Regions from separate parts of the Duganella sp. HH101 genome, predicted to be linked through region 3. Evidence: predicted binding sites of a transcription regulator. Region 3 holds the regulator's gene; each other region holds the start of a gene.
What was found. Region 3 encodes sigma-54, which starts transcription at its own class of promoters, with help from an activator protein. Its sites were predicted from a motif close to TGGCANGNAANCTGCTTT; they were not measured.
Positions count from the first base shown of each region.

Region 1: the regulator sigma-54 is predicted to act here: its motif matches at 1,890-1,907, upstream of DUGA2_RS18785 (pilin).
Region 2: the regulator sigma-54 is predicted to act here: its motif matches at 1,491-1,508, upstream of glnA (type I glutamate--ammonia ligase).

Region 1 is NZ_LRON01000011.1:163,644-169,507, reverse strand. Features, by position in the region: gene DUGA2_RS33625 (hypothetical protein) at 162-356, shown strand; gene DUGA2_RS18790 (flagellar brake protein) at 606-1,319, shown strand; gene DUGA2_RS18785 (pilin) at 1,369-1,836, opposite strand; gene DUGA2_RS18780 (FHA domain-containing protein) at 2,034-2,609, opposite strand; gene sucD (succinate--CoA ligase subunit alpha) at 2,707-3,588, opposite strand; gene sucC (ADP-forming succinate--CoA ligase subunit beta) at 3,602-4,771, opposite strand; gene DUGA2_RS18765 (DUF2889 domain-containing protein) at 4,849-5,433, opposite strand; gene recX (recombination regulator RecX) at 5,688-5,864, opposite strand, start outside.
Region 2 is NZ_LRON01000002.1:292,197-298,060, forward strand. Features, by position in the region: gene DUGA2_RS04120 (TAXI family TRAP transporter solute-binding subunit) at 1-772, shown strand, start outside; gene DUGA2_RS04125 (rhodanese-like domain-containing protein) at 779-1,237, opposite strand; gene glnA (type I glutamate--ammonia ligase) at 1,549-2,964, shown strand; gene DUGA2_RS04135 (DUF4124 domain-containing protein) at 3,090-3,590, shown strand; gene glnL (nitrogen regulation protein NR(II)) at 3,587-4,684, shown strand; gene ntrC (nitrogen regulation protein NR(I)) at 4,754-5,864, shown strand, end outside.
Region 3 is NZ_LRON01000018.1:83,501-89,364, reverse strand. Features, by position in the region: gene DUGA2_RS24190 (enoyl-CoA hydratase/isomerase family protein) at 1-958, opposite strand, end outside; gene DUGA2_RS24185 (alginate lyase family protein) at 991-1,926, opposite strand; gene hpf (ribosome hibernation-promoting factor, HPF/YfiA family) at 2,029-2,388, opposite strand; gene DUGA2_RS24175 (RNA polymerase factor sigma-54) at 2,467-3,945, opposite strand; gene lptB (LPS export ABC transporter ATP-binding protein) at 3,951-4,703, opposite strand; gene lptA (lipopolysaccharide transport periplasmic protein LptA) at 4,706-5,284, opposite strand; gene lptC (LPS export ABC transporter periplasmic protein LptC) at 5,313-5,864, opposite strand, start outside.

The DNA.
Region 1 (5,864 bases), on a different contig from region 3:
GTTACTCTCCGTTGCGTAGATGACGGTGCAAGTATTGACGACTGCTGCATTGGTGGCATTGCGCCTTATCAGGCGCCGTCAAATACACAGTCCAGGACAGATACAGATCACAGCACGGTGATCTATAATTTACCGTCCAGCGGTTCACTCGGGAGGTCGCCATGCAACGTCGTTCAAAAACGCATGATCCAAACCCGGCCGTGCCCAACGCACCGGCGGCATCGGCCGATATCGCGGCGAAGTCTGATGCACGCAAAAACGCCATCGCTGCGGCCTTCGGAATCTTGAAAGACAAGGGCGTGTTCCCTGACAACGGATTGGACTATCAGCTAGAGATCAGGACAGAACAGGATTAGCTAGGCAATTTCCTGATTAACGCCCGAGAACAGCAAAGTCCATCTCCGTGGCCCTGCCCCCACTTGCTCAGAAATGCAACGTTTTTCAGCCTTGCATCGCCGCTAACGTGCTAGTCTGCGACCAATCAGCAACCTCGTGTATTGTCTGATTGTTACCTTTGCATGGCGCGTATATAATAAATGTTGCTGAAGTAATTTTTTGACGTAGGCCTCACCGTACCCGCCTCGCGCATACGAGAAAGAATTTGAATGAGCAGCAACCCTCCTCCACCGAGCGAAGCAAAGACTCAGGAATACGAATTCGAACAGATGAACCTGCAGGTGGGTGGCAGGATTCAGTTCATTACTCATCGCACCATCAAGCCTATCCAGCACTTCTCCACGCTGATCGGCTGGGTCAAAGACGAGTATATGATCGTCAAGGTTCCGTTCGAGAATGGCGCGCCGATCGCCCTCAATGACGGCGACAAGCTGACCATCCGCGTCTTCTCCGGCGTCAACGTCTGCTCATTCTCTTGCGTCGTGCAACGCGTGTTCCCACGGCCGCTGTTCTATGTCCACCTGTCGTTCCCGGTGTCGATCCAGGGCACCAGCTTGCGCGCGGCGATGCGGGTCAAGGTCGATATCCCGGCCCAGGTGACGTCGCCGGCCGGCACCACCTCGGTGTTCCTGGTGAACCTGAGCGTGTCCGGTGCGCTGATCGAGTCGGCCAAGAAACTGTCCGAGGACGAGGCCCAGGTCGGCCTGTCCTTCTACCTGATCGCCCAGCCCGGCAACCGCCAGGTGCGCATCAATCCGAACGCCACCATCCGCAACATCAACGTGGTCAAGCCGGCCACCAGCGACAAGGCCGAGGTCTTCACCTACGGCGTACAGTTCATCGACCTGGATCCGGTCCACTACACCATGCTGCAAAACCTGACCTACGAGGCGTTGATCGCCGATCGGCAAAAGATCGTCTGAAACGAAAAAACCGGCCGAAGCCGGTTTTTTTACGTCTGGCCCAACAGCATTATGGGGTGACGTTGTTTTTGGTCAGTGCTTGCGACGCTGCGGTGTTGGTGACGGTGGTGGTCACGTTCCAGGTTACGTTCGCTGCACCAGCGGCGATGGTCGGGGTGAAGGTCGCGGTTTTGCCGTCGATGTCTTTGCCGACGCCGGTGGCGAAGGTTTCAACGATCACGCCGTCGGTAACGGTGGCGCCGGAAACTTCCTTGGTCGGGGTGAAGGTCGGTACACCTTTGGCACCGGCGTTGCAGCCGGTCAGATCCCCTCCACCTTCCTGGGCGCACAGTGCCACCGCGGTCTTGATCGAGTCGATCGCGCCCTGGGCATTCGCCATCTTGGCTTTCACGGTGTAGTCGCTGTACGCCGGGATCGCCACAGCGGCCAGAATACCGATAATGGCAACCACGATCATCAGTTCGATCAGGGTGAAGCCGGCTTGTGCTTGTTTCTTCATCATTTTCATGGATTTCATTTTCGACTCCTGGGGGTGTGTTGAACATCAAAATTTGGTAGGACACTTAGCTATGAGCAATTGGTGTGCCACCCCATTTTTCGGGTCCAAACCCGCCAAATCTGCCAAAAACTGTCGCTTTTCGCCGCCCGGACTGCCGTTTTTTGTCAGTCGCGGCGCCGCAATTTGTCAGCCGTCCGGCGCGCTGACAAATATTGTCAGGCGATGCGGAAGGCCATGTGCGTGCCGCCCAGGTCGATCACGTCGCCATGGTTCAAGCGCTGCGGCTGCTTGCCGAGGGGGATGTCGTTGACCAGCGGCGCCTGCGCGCCCTCCTGGTGGGTGATGGTGTAGGCATCCGGGTGGCGATGGATCACCACCACCTGCACGCCGGCGCGGCCGAGCGTGGTCTGCGGCTTGGTCAGCGCCATTTGTTTTCCGGCATTGTTGCCGTTTAAGACTTCGATCTGCGCCAGCACGGGCGCCGCCGCCATCATCGGCCGCACGCCGTCGGCGATGAACTCGACCTGGAACTTGGCCATTTTGATCACGTCCTGGTGTTGCAGGAAGTGCTTGCCGATGCGATGGCCGTTGACGAAGGTGCCGTTGGTGCTGTGCAGGTCTTCCAGAAAAGAATCGTCGAGGATGGTGACGATGACCGCGTGGTCGCCGCTGACGGCCGGATGCGTCAGCACGATGTCGTTGCGCGGGTGACGGCCGATGGTCATCCGCTCCTTGCTCAGTTGTATTTGCTGTTCTAGCTGTCCGTCGCGCGAGATGAGGATCTTCGCCAAGTTATTCTCCAATGAAAAAGCCCCGTGTGGCCGTGCGACGATCTTGAGCGTCGCATGCACACACGGGGCTTTTTTTCCACATTCAAGCCGGCTGTTATTACAGCATGGCTTTCAGCAGACGCGCCATTTCGGACGGGTTTTTGGTGACGGTGATGCCGCAAGCTTCCATGATTTCCAGTTTGGCTTGTGCGGTGTCAGCGCCGCCGGAGATCAGCGCGCCGGCGTGGCCCATGCGCTTGCCCGGAGGAGCGGTTACACCGGCGATGAAGCCGACGACCGGTTTTTTCATGTTGTCTTTGATCCAGTAAGCCGCGTTGGCTTCGTCCGGACCACCGATTTCGCCGATCATGATGACCGCGTCGGTATCAGGATCGTCGTTGAACATCTTCATCACGTCGATGTGCTTCAGACCGTTGATCGGGTCGCCGCCGATGCCGACTGCCGACGATTGGCCCAGGCCCAGTGCGGTCAGCTGACCGACTGCTTCATAGGTCAGGGTGCCCGAACGGGACACCACGCCGATACGGCCCTTCTTGTGGATGTGGCCTGGCATGATGCCGATCTTGATTTCGTCAGGGGTGATCAGGCCTGGGCAGTTAGGGCCCAGCAGCAGGGTTTTCGAACCCGCTTTAGCCATGCGATCTTTCAAAGCCATCATGTCGCGGACAGGGATGCCTTCGGTGATGCAAATAGCCAGATCCATTTCAGCTTCGACAGCTTCCCAGATCGCGGCGGCCGCGCCTGCTGGCGGTACGTAGATGACCGACACGTTGGCGCCGGTTTCTTTTTTCGCTTCGGTAACGTTAGCGAAAATAGGAATGCCTTCGAAATCTTCGCCGGCTTTCTTCGGGTTCACGCCTGCAACGAAAGCAGCTTTGCCGTTCGCGTAGTCGCGGCAACCGCGGGTGTGGAATTGACCGGTTTTGCCGGTAATACCTTGGGTGACAACTTTGGTATCTTTATTGATCAGAATGGACATGTTGATTCCTTAATTAAGCTTGACCGGCAGCGGCGGCGACGACGCTCTTCGCTGCATCTTCCATGGTGTCGGCTGCGATGATAGGCAGACCGGAATCGGCCAGCATCTTCTTGCCCAGGTCTTCGTTGGTGCCCTTCATGCGCACCACCAGTGGCACGTTCAGCGACACGGCTTTGACCGCGGTGATCACGCCTTCGGCGATCACGTCGCAGCGCATGATGCCGCCGAAGATGTTCACCAGGATGGCTTTCAGGCCTGGGTTTTTCAGCATGATCTTGAACGCTTCGGTCACTTTCTCAGCCGTGGCGCCGCCGCCTACGTCCAGGAAGTTGGCTGGCTCGCCGCCGAACAGCTTGATGGTGTCCATGGTGGCCATGGCCAGGCCGGCGCCGTTCACCAGGCAGCCGATGTTGCCGTCCAGGGAGATGTAGGCCAGGTCGAATTTCGATGCTTCGACTTCGGCTGGATCTTCTTCGTCCAGATCGCGGTAAGCAACGATTTCAGGTTGACGGAACAGCGAGTTGGCGTCGAAGTTGAACTTGGCGTCCAGAGCGATGACCTTGCCCGAACCGGTCAGGATCAGCGGGTTGATTTCGGCCAGCGACGAGTCGGTTTCCCAGTAGGCTTTGTACAGGCCTTGCAGGTTGGCGACGGCGTCGGCGATCGAAGCTTCCGGCACACCGATCTTGGCGGCGATGCCAGCGGCTTCAGCGTCGGTCAGGCCGATCGATGGATCGATGGCGATCGAGTGCAGCAGTTCTGGGTGGGACTCGGCAACTTCTTCGATGTCCATACCGCCTTCGGAGGAAGCCATCAGCACAACGCGCTGCGATACGCGGTCCGTTACCAGCGATACGTACAGTTCTTTCTTGATGTCCGCGCCTTCTTCGATCAGCAGGCGGCGTACTTTCTGGCCTTCAGGGCCGGTCTGGTGCGTGACCAGCTGCATGCCCAGGATCTGCTCGGAGAATTCTTTAACTTGTTCCAGCGATTTGGCGACTTTAACGCCGCCGCCTTTACCACGGCCACCGGCGTGGATTTGTGCTTTCACAACCCAGACCGGACCGCCCAAGGTTTCAGCAGCTTTGACTGCTTCTTCAACGGACATGCACGGAATACCGCGCGGAACCGTCACTCCGAATTTTCGGAGGATTTCTTTGCCTTGATACTCATGGATTTTCATGCTGGCTTCCCTTCTGATGCTGATGTGTAAAAATCGGTTGATACTGCGAAATGTGTGAATCTAGTAAGCAGAGATTGCTACGCGCCACCTGGTGCTGCTTTGGCCACCCAGCGCGGGTAAAACTGCGCCACTGCCGCACCGTCGGTGCGCAGGGCATGGCATTTGTCGAGTTGAAACGGCTTGTGGCGCGGCACGCCGTCGTTTTCGGTCGCCGCGTCGTTGGTCGACCAGACATCGTTGGCGAACGCCTGCACCGCAGCCGTGGGCAGGATCTGCGCCAGTTCGGTCAAATGGGTGCAGCCGGAAATACCGGCCAGGCGTTGCTTGAGCTCGTGGCGGAACCCCTTCATCAGGTTCAGGCCGACCAGCTGTTTTTTGTAATCGGGGGCGATGGTGTCGCAGTGGCCGGGATAGGGAACGGCATCGGATGCGGCTTCGGCATCGACGATGGTCAGTTGCAGATCGACGGTCAAACGCAGGTGCAGGTCATGCAGGGGGGTGCCGGCGGCACGCGGGCCGGAGGCCAGCATGGTGTCGATGACTTTGATATCGGTGATATGGGCGTCAAGATCCCACAGCCCGTCATCGCGTGCGTACGCTTGGACGGCAATTGCGCGCGTGTGCCGGAGCGCACGTCGGGTAACTGGAGTTGACAGGGACATAAGACCGATGCCGCTCTCGCGGCAGAAATTTAGTAAGCAGCCATGTGCTGATCGCACGTGTCCGCAGCTTCTACGGACAACTACCGCACCTGCGGCGCTGCAAAAACCCCAAAAGTGTAGCACATCGGTGCCTCAAGTTGCGTCAGAACATAACTTTGAGCGCTGAAAATGGCGGCTTTATGAGTTTTTTGGCAAGAAATTCACCAGTCTTATTTCAGTCATGGAAACATTGCATGGTGCGGCGCGGCAAGGTTTCAGTCGTCTTCCGGGGCGCCCTTGAGCGCGGTCTGCACGGCGCGCTGGGAAAATCCCCGTTGCAGCAGGAAGCGCATCTGCTTGTTGCGCTCCTGTGGATCGGCGGCCACGGTGCCGAACTTGCGGTTCCAGACTTCGACGCAGCGCTCGGTCTCGCCTTCGGCCAGGCCGGCCTT
Region 2 (5,864 bases), on a different contig from region 3:
GGTGTTCACCTCGGCGCCGGAGGCGCCGCTGATCCAGATGCTGCTGCAAACGCCGGGCATCAAGCTGTTCAACTTCAACCAGGCCGAGGCCTACGCGCGCAAGCTGCCCTTCCTGACGCACGTGGTGCTGCCGCAGGGGATCGTCGACCTGGGCCGCGACATCCCGGCCGAGGACTACAACCTGATCGCCCCCACCGCCACGCTGGTGGCGCGCGACGATCTGCATCCGGCGCTGACCGACCTGTTCGTGCAGGCGGCCAGCAGCATCCACAGCGGGGCCGGCTGGTTCTCGCAGCAGGGCCAGTTCCCGTCGGCCAAGTACACCGAGATTCCGGTCGACGCCGAGGCGGCCAAGTACTACAAGAGCGGGCCGCCGCTGCTGCAACGCTACATGACGTTCTGGCTGGCCAATTTCTTCGACCGCATGTGGGTGGTGGTGGTGGCGCTGGGCGCGCTGATACTGCCGCTGTCCAAGGTGGTGCCGCCGCTGTACGTGTGGCGCATCCGGTCGCGCGTGTACCGCTGGTATGGCCAGCTGCGCGCGGTGGAGCAGGCGGTGGAGGATGCGCCGGAAGGTTCGCGCATGGAGGTGTACGAGGCGCAGCTGCTGCGCCTGAACGAGATCGAGGACCTGGTCAACCAGGTGTCGATCCCGCTGTCGTTCGCGGACGGCTTGTACGGCTTGCGCAGCCACATACAGTTCGTGCGCAAGCGTATCCAGTTCCTGATGGGCGAGTCGGCGCCCGCCGTGGATGAGGCGGTGGCGGTGTAACTGGCGTCAGGCGCCGGTCCAGGGCAGGTCGGCCTTGCACCAGCCGTTGACGTTCTTGCGGTGGCCGCGCTCGTCCTTGTCGCCTTCGAAGCCTTCCAGGATGTCGTAGCAGTGCTTGTAGCCGTGCTCGGTCGCCAGCTTGGCCGCGTTGCGCGAGCGCACGCCCGAGCGGCACAGGAACAAGATCACCTGGTCCTTGCGCACCACCGAATTCAATTCCTCGATGAACTCGTGGTTGGCGATGCCGCCCGGGTAGATGGTCCACTGGACTGCACCATGTTGGGCTTCCGGGATCGCCACCCGCCCGACCCAGTCGCGCTCCGCATGGGTGCGCACGTCGATCAGCTTGACGGCGTTGTCGGCGCTGATCAGTTCATAGGCTTCCTGGGGCGTGACGGCGCCCGCGTACGGCCAGTCTTTGCTGCGGCTGCGCGCCAGCGCCAGAATATCGTCTATTTTGCTCATGTCATGTTCCAGAAATAAGTTTGAGTTTATTATAGGCTTCCTGCACGCGCACCACAGGCAGGCGCACCAAAGCCGTGCGTTTTACGGAAATATTCCAAAAATGCACAAATACGGTGCAATATCTCGAACATGCACTCCCTTGGTGCGGCATTGATCTGCCTCATATTGTGGCACTTGGGCCGGCCGGCGAATTTTAGATTCATTTGCCTGCAAGTTCAAAGACGCTATCGACATAAGCTGATGAGTTTTATGCTGGCACGAATACTGCTTACCAAGAGCGCACGAGCCCCACATTCCTTTAGGAGATACGCATGGCAATGACAGCCGCAGAAGTTCTGAAAATGGTCCAGGAAAACGAAGTCAAATTCGTTGATTTCCGTTTCGCCGACACCCGTGGTAAAGAACAGCACGTTACCGTGCCTGTGTCGCACTTCGACATCGACAAGTTCGAATCGGGTCACGCCTTCGACGGTTCCTCGATCGCCGGCTGGAAGGGCATCGAAGCATCGGACATGATTTTGCTGCCGGATCCAAACACCGCGAACATCGACCCGTTCATGGAAGAGACCACGCTGTTCATGCAGTGTGACGTTATCGAGCCTGCCGACGGCAAGGGCTACGACCGCGATCCACGCTCCATCGCCAAGCGCGCCGAGGCCTACCTGAAATCGTCGGGCATGGGCGACACCGCCTACTTCGGCCCTGAGCCGGAATTCTTCATCTTCGACAGCGTGCGCTGGAAGATCGACATGTCCGGCTGCTTCGTCAAGATCGATTCCGAAGAAGCATCGTGGACCACCGGCGAGAAGCTCGAAGGCGGCAACACCGGCCACCGTCCTACCGTCAAGGGCGGCTACTTCCCAGTGCCGCCAGTGGACAGCTTCCAGGACATGCGTTCGGAAATGTGCCTGATCCTGGAATCGCTGGGCATCCCGGTCGAAGTGCACCACCACGAAGTGGCCGGCGCCGGCCAGAACGAAATCGGCACCAAGTTCTCGACCCTGGTCGAACGCGCCGACTGGACCCAGAACCTGAAATACGTGGTCTGGAACGTGGCCCACAGCTACGGCAAGACCGCCACCTTCATGCCTAAGCCTATCGTTGGCGACAACGGTTCCGGCATGCACGTGCACCAGTCGATCTGGAAAGACGGCGTCAACCTGTTCGCCGGCGACGGCTATGCCGGCCTGTCCGACACCGCGCTGTACTACATCGGCGGCATCATCAAGCACGCCAAGGCGCTGAACGCGATCACCAACCCAGGCACCAACTCGTACAAGCGTCTGGTTCCAGGCTTCGAGGCGCCAGTGAAACTGGCGTACTCGGCTAAAAACCGTTCGGCTTCGATCCGTATTCCGCACGTGGCCAATCCTAAGGGCCGCCGTATCGAAACCCGCTTCCCGGATCCACTGGCCAACGTCTACCTGTGCTTCGCAGCGCTGCTGATGGCTGGCCTGGACGGTATCGCCAACAAGATCCACCCGGGCGAAGCCGCATCGAAAGATCTGTACCACCTGCCGCCGGAAGAAGACGCACTGATCCCAACCGTGTGCTCGTCGCTGGAAGAAGCGCTGGACAACCTGAACAAAGACCGCGAGTTCCTGACCCGTGGCGGCGTGTTCAGCGACTCCATGATCGACGCTTACATCGAACTGAAAATGCAGGACGTCCAGCGCATGCGCATGACGACTCACCCTGCCGAGTTCGACATGTACTACTCGCTGTAACAGCCAAGCGCCGGCAACGCCGGTGCGGCTGGTGCGGTACAAAACGCGGGGCGAGCAGAGCTTTCCCCGCGTTTTTCTTTGGATGTTGTATATTCGGGATGGATAGTTCCACCCACGGATTACGAATGACAACTCGTTTCAACAGATGCGCAGTGCCGGTGTTGCTTGCACTGCTGGGCTGCACCGCCGCCCAGGCGCAGATCTACAAGTGCACCACGCCCAACGGCAGCATCGAGTACACCGATATCAACCGCGGCAGCTACTGCAAGGCGATGGACTTGCCGGGCACCGTGGTGCCGGCGCCGCCGCGCCGCCAGGGCACGCCCGCGCGCGTTCCCGGCGTGCCGGCGCCGGTCAGCACGCCGGGGGATTTCCCCCGCGTCGACAGCGCCGAGCAGCGCGCCCGCGACGCCGACCGCCGCGGCATCCTGGAGGACGAGCTGAAAACCGAAACGCAGAAGCTGGCCGAGTTGCGCAAGGAGTTCAACAACGGCGAGCCGGAACGGCGCGGCGATGAGCGCAACTACGCCAAGTACCAGGAACGGGTGGCCGGCATGCGCGACAACATCAGCCGCTCGGAAAAGAATGTGGAAGCCTTAAAACGTGAGATCGCGAATATCCGATGACTTTAGTCAGTAAGCAAGCCGGCCGGCACAGCCTGCCTTCGCTGGCGGGGCTGGAACTGCTGGCCTCGGCCGTGGTGCTGCTGGACGCCGACGGCCAGATCGTCTACGCCAACGCCGCCGCCGAAAACCTGCTGGAGAGCTCGCTCAAGGCGCTGTCGCGCCAGACGCTGAGCGCGCAGTTCCTCAACCCCGGCGAACTCGACAACATCTGCGCCCAGGCGCGCGAGCACAAGTTCTCCGACCTGCGCCAGGACTTGATGCTGGAGCGGGCCGGGCGCGATGCGTTGCATGTGCACAGCATCGTCTCGGTGCTGGACGAACCGGCCGGCCACATCCTGATCGAGCTGCGCGAGCACCTGCAGCACCTCAAGCTGGACCGCGAGGAGCGCATCCTCGACCAGAGCCAGGTCAACAAGGAGCTGATCCGCAACCTGGCGCACGAAATCAAGAACCCGCTGGGCGGCATACGCGGCGCCGCGCAGCTGCTGGAGATGGAGCTGCCGGCGCTGCACGCGGGCCAGCTGCGCGAGTACACCCAGGTCATCATCAAGGAGGCCGACCGCCTGCAGACGCTGGTCGACCGCCTGCTGGCGCCGCACCGCCGGCCGCACATCGTCGGCGACGTCAACATCCACGAAGTGCTGGAGCGCGTGCGCAGCCTGATGCTGGCCGAGTTCCCGTCCGGCCTGACGATCTTGCGCGACTACGACGCCTCCATCCCCGAGTTCCGCGGCGACAAGGAACAGCTGATCCAGACCGTGCTCAACATCGCCCACAACGCGGCGCAGGCGCTCGCCAGCCGCATCGACAACGGCGATGCGGAGATCGTTTTCAAGACGCGCGTGGCCCGGCAAGTCACCTTGGCCAAGGTCCGCTACGGGCTGGCATTAGACTTGCATATCATTGACAATGGACCGGGCATCGCGCCCCAGATCCGCGACCGGATTTTCTACCCCTTGGTGTCGGGCAGGGAAGGCGGCAGCGGCCTGGGCTTGACCCTAGCGCAAACCTTCGTGCAACAGCACATGGGCGTGATCGAGTGCGAGAGCCGGCCTGGATATACGGATTTCCGCATCCTGCTGCCGCTGCCATAAGCCCTGGCTGGCAGGGGCGGATGCCGGGTCCCTTGATTGACGATCCATATTGCGGGATACACACAACACATGAAGCCAATCTGGATAGTAGACGACGACGAATCGATCCGCTGGGTACTGGAAAAAGCGCTGGCCCGGGAAAACCTGGCCACCAAGAGTTTTGCCAACGCGCGCGACGCCATCGCCGCGCTGGAGTTCGAGACGCCGCAGGTGCTGGTGTCCGACATCCGCATGCCGGGCGACTCCGGCCTCGACCTGCTGCAACTGGTGAAGTCGCGCTTCCCCGGCCTGCCGGTCATCATCATCACCGCCTTCTCCGACCTCGATTCGGCCGTCGCGGCCTTCCAGGGCGGCGCCTTCGAATACCTGGCCAAGCCGTTCGACATCGACAAGGCCGTCGAGCTGATCCGCCGCGCGCTGGACGAGAGCCTGCGCGAGACCAGCGTTGAATCGGGGCCGTCGGAAACCCCGGAAATCCTCGGCCAGGCGCCGGCGATGCAGGAAGTGTTCCGCGCCATCGGCCGCCTGTCGCAATCGAATGTGACGGTGCTGATCACCGGCGAATCGGGCTCGGGCAAGGAGCTGGTGGCGCGCGCGCTGCACAAGCACAGTCCGCGCGCGGCGCAGCCCTTCATCGCGCTCAACACGGCGGCTATCCCCAAGGACTTGCTGGAATCCGAATTGTTCGGCCACGAGCGCGGCGCCTTCACCGGCGCCCAGACCACGCGCCGCGGCCGCTTCGAGCAGGCCGAGAACGGCACCTTGTTCCTCGACGAGATCGGCGACATGCCCTTCGATTTGCAGACCCGTTTGCTGCGCGTGCTGTCGGACGGCCACTTCTACCGCGTCGGCGGCCACCAGCCGCTCAAGGCCAACGTGCGGGTGATTACCGCCACCCACCAGAACCTCGAACAGCGCGTGCGCGAAGGCTTGTTCCGCGAGGACTTGTATCACCGCCTCAACGTGATCCGCCTGCGCCTGCCCAGTTTGAGGGAGCGGCGCGAGGACATCCCTATTTTGGTGCGCCACTTCCTGGTGCAGAGCGCCAAGCAGCTGGGCATGGAAGCGAAGCGCATGAGCGACGCCACCTTGCAGTTCCTCAGCGGCCTGGATTTGCCGGGCAATGTGCGCCAGCTGGAAAACCTGTGCAACTGGATCACGGTGATGGCGCCGGGGCAGA
Region 3 (5,864 bases):
CCAGCGCGCGCACGCCTTCGATCACTTCGCCATCCTCGAAATTGTGGCGCACCAGCGTGCGCTCCAGGCGCAGGCACTCGGCCACATCCAGCGCGGCGCCGCGCCGGACAAGCTCGTGCGTGACGCACATCATCAGCGGCGAACGGGTGGCCATCACCTGCAGCGTCTTTTGCGCGAAGGCGTTGTCGTCCGTTTTCAGCGAGCCGACGATGGCGGCCACCGAGGCGGCGCCGAAGTGGCGGTCGATGACGCTGCGCTCGGCCGCCAGCTTGCCCTCGCCTACGGCGGCGCGGAACGGCGCCGCGAAGGCCGCGATGGCGTCCTTCAACGCCGCGCCAGCAGTCGACTCCAGCAGCGCCGACAGGGCCGCCATCTCGGCGGCCGGCACGTAGTGGTCGGCCAGGCCGGCGTACAGCGCATCGGCCGCGCCGATGGTGACGCCGGTCACGCCCAGGTAACTGCCCAAGCGCCCTGGTGCGCGCGACAGGAAATAGCTGCCGCCCACATCCGGGAACAGGCCGATATTCACTTCCGGCATCGCCATCCTGGTCCGCTCGGTGACGATGCGCACGCGGCAGTCGGGACCGCCCTGCGCCACGCCCATGCCGCCGCCCATGACCACGCCGTCCATCAGCGCGATATACGGCTTGGGATAGAAATGGATCAGATGGTTGAGCGCATATTCCTCGGTGAAGAAATCCTCGACCAGCGCGCTGCCGCCCTGCGGCGTGGCGCGGCCGTTGTCGTAGAAGAAGCGAATGTCGCCGCCGGCGCAGAACGCCTTCTCGCTGCTGCTGCGGATGACGACGGCGGCCACGCCGCTGTCGTCGCGCCACGCCATCAGCGCCGCCGTAATATCGCGCACCATCGCCAGCGACAGGGAGTTCAAGGCCTTGGGCCGGTCCAGTGTGATGAAGCCGGTTCCGTTGCTGACGCTGGTGTGGACGTAGTCGCTCATGAGGTGCTTGGGTTCGTGGAGAAAACCCTATTCTACTGCGACTTGCGCGCCGCCAGATGCTCAAGCGGATTGGGCAGATTCAGGTCGCCGCCCAGCCGTGGCTGGAAGTTGGCCTTGGCCGGCATCAGCTCCGCCCTGCCCTCGTGCCGCGCATAAATGATGGCGAACGACATTTCGCTGCCGTTGGCCCGCTCCTGCGCAAAGCCGGTGGCCTTCTCCATCGCCGACGGGTCTTGCGCGGCGGCGATGGTGAAGCGCATCAGCTGGTCCAGCTTGGGCGAGCGGATGTCCAGGATGGATGCGCTCATCACCAGCGGCACGGCGGCGAACACATGGTAGTGCAGCGCCTTGGCTCCGCGCTCCATTTCCGGCGGCAGTGAACCGTCGGCCGCCACCTGCCCCATCGCATGCTCGAAGACCTTGCGGCCCCAGCCCAGATAACGCTCGTCGCCGGTGACGCCGCCCACCGCCGTCACCGCCAGTCCTTCCCAGTAGTAATGGTTGTTGCGCGTGCCCTTGTGCGCGTCGGAGTGCGCCATGGTGGCGTCGGCCAGCGTCTTGAACCAGCTTTCAATGGCTTGCTGCTGCGCCGCGCCGGCGGCCGGTTTGACGCGGGCATAGCTGAGCGCCATGCCGCCCAGGGTCCACTTGCGCACATACCACGCCTGCTCGCTGGACAGTTTGCCCAACAAGGCCTTTTGACCAGCCCAACTCTCCAGCCAGCCCAGCGCGCAGGCGGCGTTGCCCAGGCTGGCGTTTTTCGCCACGTCGGCCAGGAAGTCGTCGATGGGCTTGGTGTTGGCGATATTGCGTGCCCGCAGCACCGGATCGATGACAGAGTGATGCGCATCCGAGTAATAGCTGTTGGCGTCGATATCGATCACGGCCGGCGGCGGCGCGGTGCACGCCAGCGCGGCCGGGGCGGCCAGCGCCAGCAGCCAGGCTGTAAATAGTTTAGTTCGTTTCATGCCACTCCCATCAGAAGACATTTGGAAAACGTTTACTCTAAACTATCCGGGCGCAAAAAAGGGCGCCTCTGCGCCCTTAGTTTGATGGTGCCGGGGCCGTTGTTATAGGGCGGCGGCAGCGGGTTCGTAGCTATCCGGGAGATGCTTGATCGCATCGTGGCCGTGCTCTTGGACCTTGGCTTTGTACTTCATGACCTGCCGATCCAGCTTGTCGATCAAGGTATCGATGGCGGCGTACAGGTCTTGCGACAGGCTTTCCACGTAGACGGTTTTGCCCGACAGACGCAGGTTGATTTCAGCCTTCTGGCGTTTCTCTTTCTCTTTAAGGTTATCTACAGTCAGGATGACAGCAATATCAATCACTTGATCAAAGTGGCGGGTGACGCGCTCAAGCTTGTTCTGCACATATTCACGGATGGCCGAGGTCACTTCGAGATGATGTCCACTGATGGTGAGATTCATACACACTCCTAGAGATAATGTCGCTTCTTACGGTTAGTGCGTAGCCCATTACTGCCGGGCGCGCAGGAACCAGAATAACTACAAAGACTTGCGGAGACTGACTGGCGGGATTTTCAACGCTTCGCGATATTTGGCAACAGTTCGTCGCGCAATCACCATGCCTTGTTCTCCCAGCATGTCCGCAATCTTACTGTCGGATAAAGGATTTTTCGGGTCTTCTGCTCCTGTCAATTGCACGATGAGTGCGCGTATCGCCGTCGAACTTGCTTCCCCCCCCGCTTCGGTGGCGACATGGCTACCAAAGAAATATTTCAACTCAAACATGCCATGCGGGGTCAGCATATATTTTTGAGTTGTTACACGAGAAATAGTGCTCTCGTGTAGACCCAGTGTATCAGCAATTTCGCGAAGCACAAGGGGGCGCATGGCGACCGCGCCGTGCGAGAAAAAGTTCTTTTGTCTTTCTACTATCGCCTGGGCGACGCGCAGTATCGTGTCGAAACGCTGGCGCATATTCTTGATCAGCCACTTGGCTTCCTGCAGCTGCGCGCCCATGGCGCCCTCGCCTTTTCCCTGCTTGAGCAGGTTGGCGTACATGGCGTTGACGCGCAGGCGCGGCATGACGTCGTTGTTCAGGCTGACCTGCCAGCCGGTGCGCGATTTCTTGACGATCACGTCCGGCACCACGTAGTCCGACACGTCCGACGCGAAGGCCGAACCCGGATGCGGATTGCACTGGCGGATGACGGTTTGCGCCTCGCGCAAATCCTCGTCGTCGCACAGCAGCGCCTTCTTGAGCTTGTTGAAATCGCGCTGCGCAAACCAGGTCAGGTGGTTTTCCACGATGGCCAGCGCCATGCGCCGCGTCACCATCGGTATGCCCGGCAGGCGCTTGATCTGCAGCGCCAGGCACTCGGACGCGTTGCGCGCGCCCACGCCCATCGGATCGAAGCTTTGCAGCAGCGACAGCGCGGTGCGCAGTTCGTCGAGGTCGATCTCCAGCTCTTCCGGCAAGCGCGCCAGGATTTCCTCCAGCGGTTCTTCGAGGTAGCCGTTTTCGTCCAGCGCGTCGATGATCAGCTCGACCAGCGCGCGGTCGCGCATCTCCAGCACCGTCACCCGCATCTGCTCCATCAGGTGCTCGCGCAGCGTGCAGTGGCTGGCCTCCAGCTGCGGACGCGAGTCCTCGTCGTCGGGCGCCTTGCTGCGGCCGGCGTCGCTCCAGTCGACATCGGCGTCGCTGCTGGTGCTCTCGGTGTCGGCGGCCGGGCCGTCGTAGTTGTCGGCGTCGGCGGCCGGCGCTTCCTGGGCGTTGGGCGGGCCTTCCGGCGGCGCATCGCCGACCGGGGCTTGCTGGCTGATGGCGCCGTCCGACAGCAGCCGCAGCGAGCGGTCCAGCGGGTCGTCGAGGCGCTCCAGCAGCGGATTATCGGTCAGCAGCTGTTCCAGTTCCTGGTGCAGCTCCAGCGTCGACAGTTGCAGCAGCCGTATCGACTGCTGCAATTGCGGTGTCAGCGCGAGGTGCTGCGACGTGCGCAGTTGCAAAGACTGTTTCATGGGTTTTACATGCGGAAGTGTTCACCCAGATACACGCGACGCACCGATTCGTTGGCGATGATGTCGTCTGGCCGGCCTGAAGCCAATACCGTGCCCTGGTTGATGATATATGCGCGGTCGCAGATGCCCAGCGTCTCGCGCACATTGTGATCGGTAATGAGGACGCCGATGCCGCGTTCCTTGAGGAAGCGCACGATGCGCTGGATCTCAATCACGGCGATCGGGTCGACCCCGGCGAATGGTTCGTCGAGCAGCACGAAGCGCGGGTTGGTCGCCAGCGCGCGCGCGATCTCCACGCGGCGGCGTTCGCCGCCCGACAGCGACAGCGCCTGGTTTTCGCGCAGCTTTTCGATCTGCAAATCGGCCAGCAGGGTATTGAGCCGTTCATCAATGGCAGCCTTGGATAAAGGCTTGCCGTCCACTTTCTGGATTTCGAGGACGGCGCGGATATTTTCTTCCACCGTCAGCTTGCGGAACACCGACGCTTCCTGCGGCAGGTAGGACAAGCCGAGCGAGGCGCGGCGGTGGATCGGCAGCGAGGAGATGTCGGTGCCGCTGATATCGATGCTGCCGGCGTCCGACGGCACCAGGCCGACGATCATGTAGAACGAGGTGGTCTTGCCGGCGCCGTTGGGGCCGAGCAGACCCACCACTTCGCCGCATTCCACTTGCAGGGACACGTCGTGCACGACCTGGCGCTTGCCGTAGGTCTTTTGCAGGCCGCGCACGATCAGGGTGCTACCGCAGGATGCTTCCATGCTTACTTCTCCGTCGCAGGCGGGGTCGACGCGGCTGGCGCGGGCGCCGGGCGGATCACCGGCTGGATCACCATGGTGCCGCGGCCGGCGCCCGGCTTGCTCTCGCCGGTGACGCTGTTCTTCACCGCGAACTGTTCCTTGCGGCTGTCGTAGGAAATGAATTCGCCGTCGACCTCGTCGCTGAGGCGGCCGCCCTCCAGGCGGCGGATCTTGGCTTTCGAGAACAGTTTGACCAGGTCGGTCTTGTTGCTGTATTCGATGCGTTCGGCTTCGCCTTCGACCCACTGGTCGCCGGCGCCGTCGCGCTTCTGGCGGAAGGTGGCCGGCGTGCCCGGCGTGCTGGTCAGCACGACGAAGTCATAACCCTCAGGGTCGGTGGTCATCACCGCCTTCGGCGACTTCATCAGCAAGGTGCCGCGCGTCAGCACCACGTTGCCGATCAGCGTCTTGATCTGCTTGACGTCGTCGATCTGCAGGTCGTCGTAGTTGATCGTGGTCGGTTTGTTGGCGTCGGCTTTTTCAGCGTGCGCGGCGGTCATCGCCAGCAGCAGCATCGTGGCCGAGAGTATCAATTTCTTCATCGTCATTCCATTCATCGTATTGGGTTCGTCAGCGGGCGTCGCGCGGCGGCATCACCAGCTGCCCGCGTCCGCCCAGTTGCACCTGGCGGGTGGCGTTGTTGGCCTTCATGCCGACGCCGGTGGCGGTGGTCTTGCCCAGCTCCAGCGCCACCGGGCTGGCGGTTTCCATGCGTTCTTCGTCGGGATACACGGTCAGCGTCGGCGTGGTCATGCGCAAGGCTTGCGCGTTCGGCGTCGCCGGGCGCACCACGTCCACATTACCACTGAGCTTGACGCGCGTATTGCCCTGGTCGACATGGGCGGTGTCGGCGTGCATATTCATCGGCGGCTGGTCGCCCGACAGGCTGTGCACGTACGGCTTGTCGATGTCGGACGAATCGTCGATCGGGCGGTGGGTCAGCTTGTCGCCGGAAATGATATAGGCCGGCTGGCCGGACTTGTTCATGCGCACCAGGCTGAAGCGGTCGATGATGTAGTCCGGCTCGTTGCGGTGCTGGTCTTCCTGCGCTTCCTGGCCGGCCTGGTTGACCACCTGCACCAGCCAGAAGCTGCCGACGGCGACAAACACGCCGACCACCAT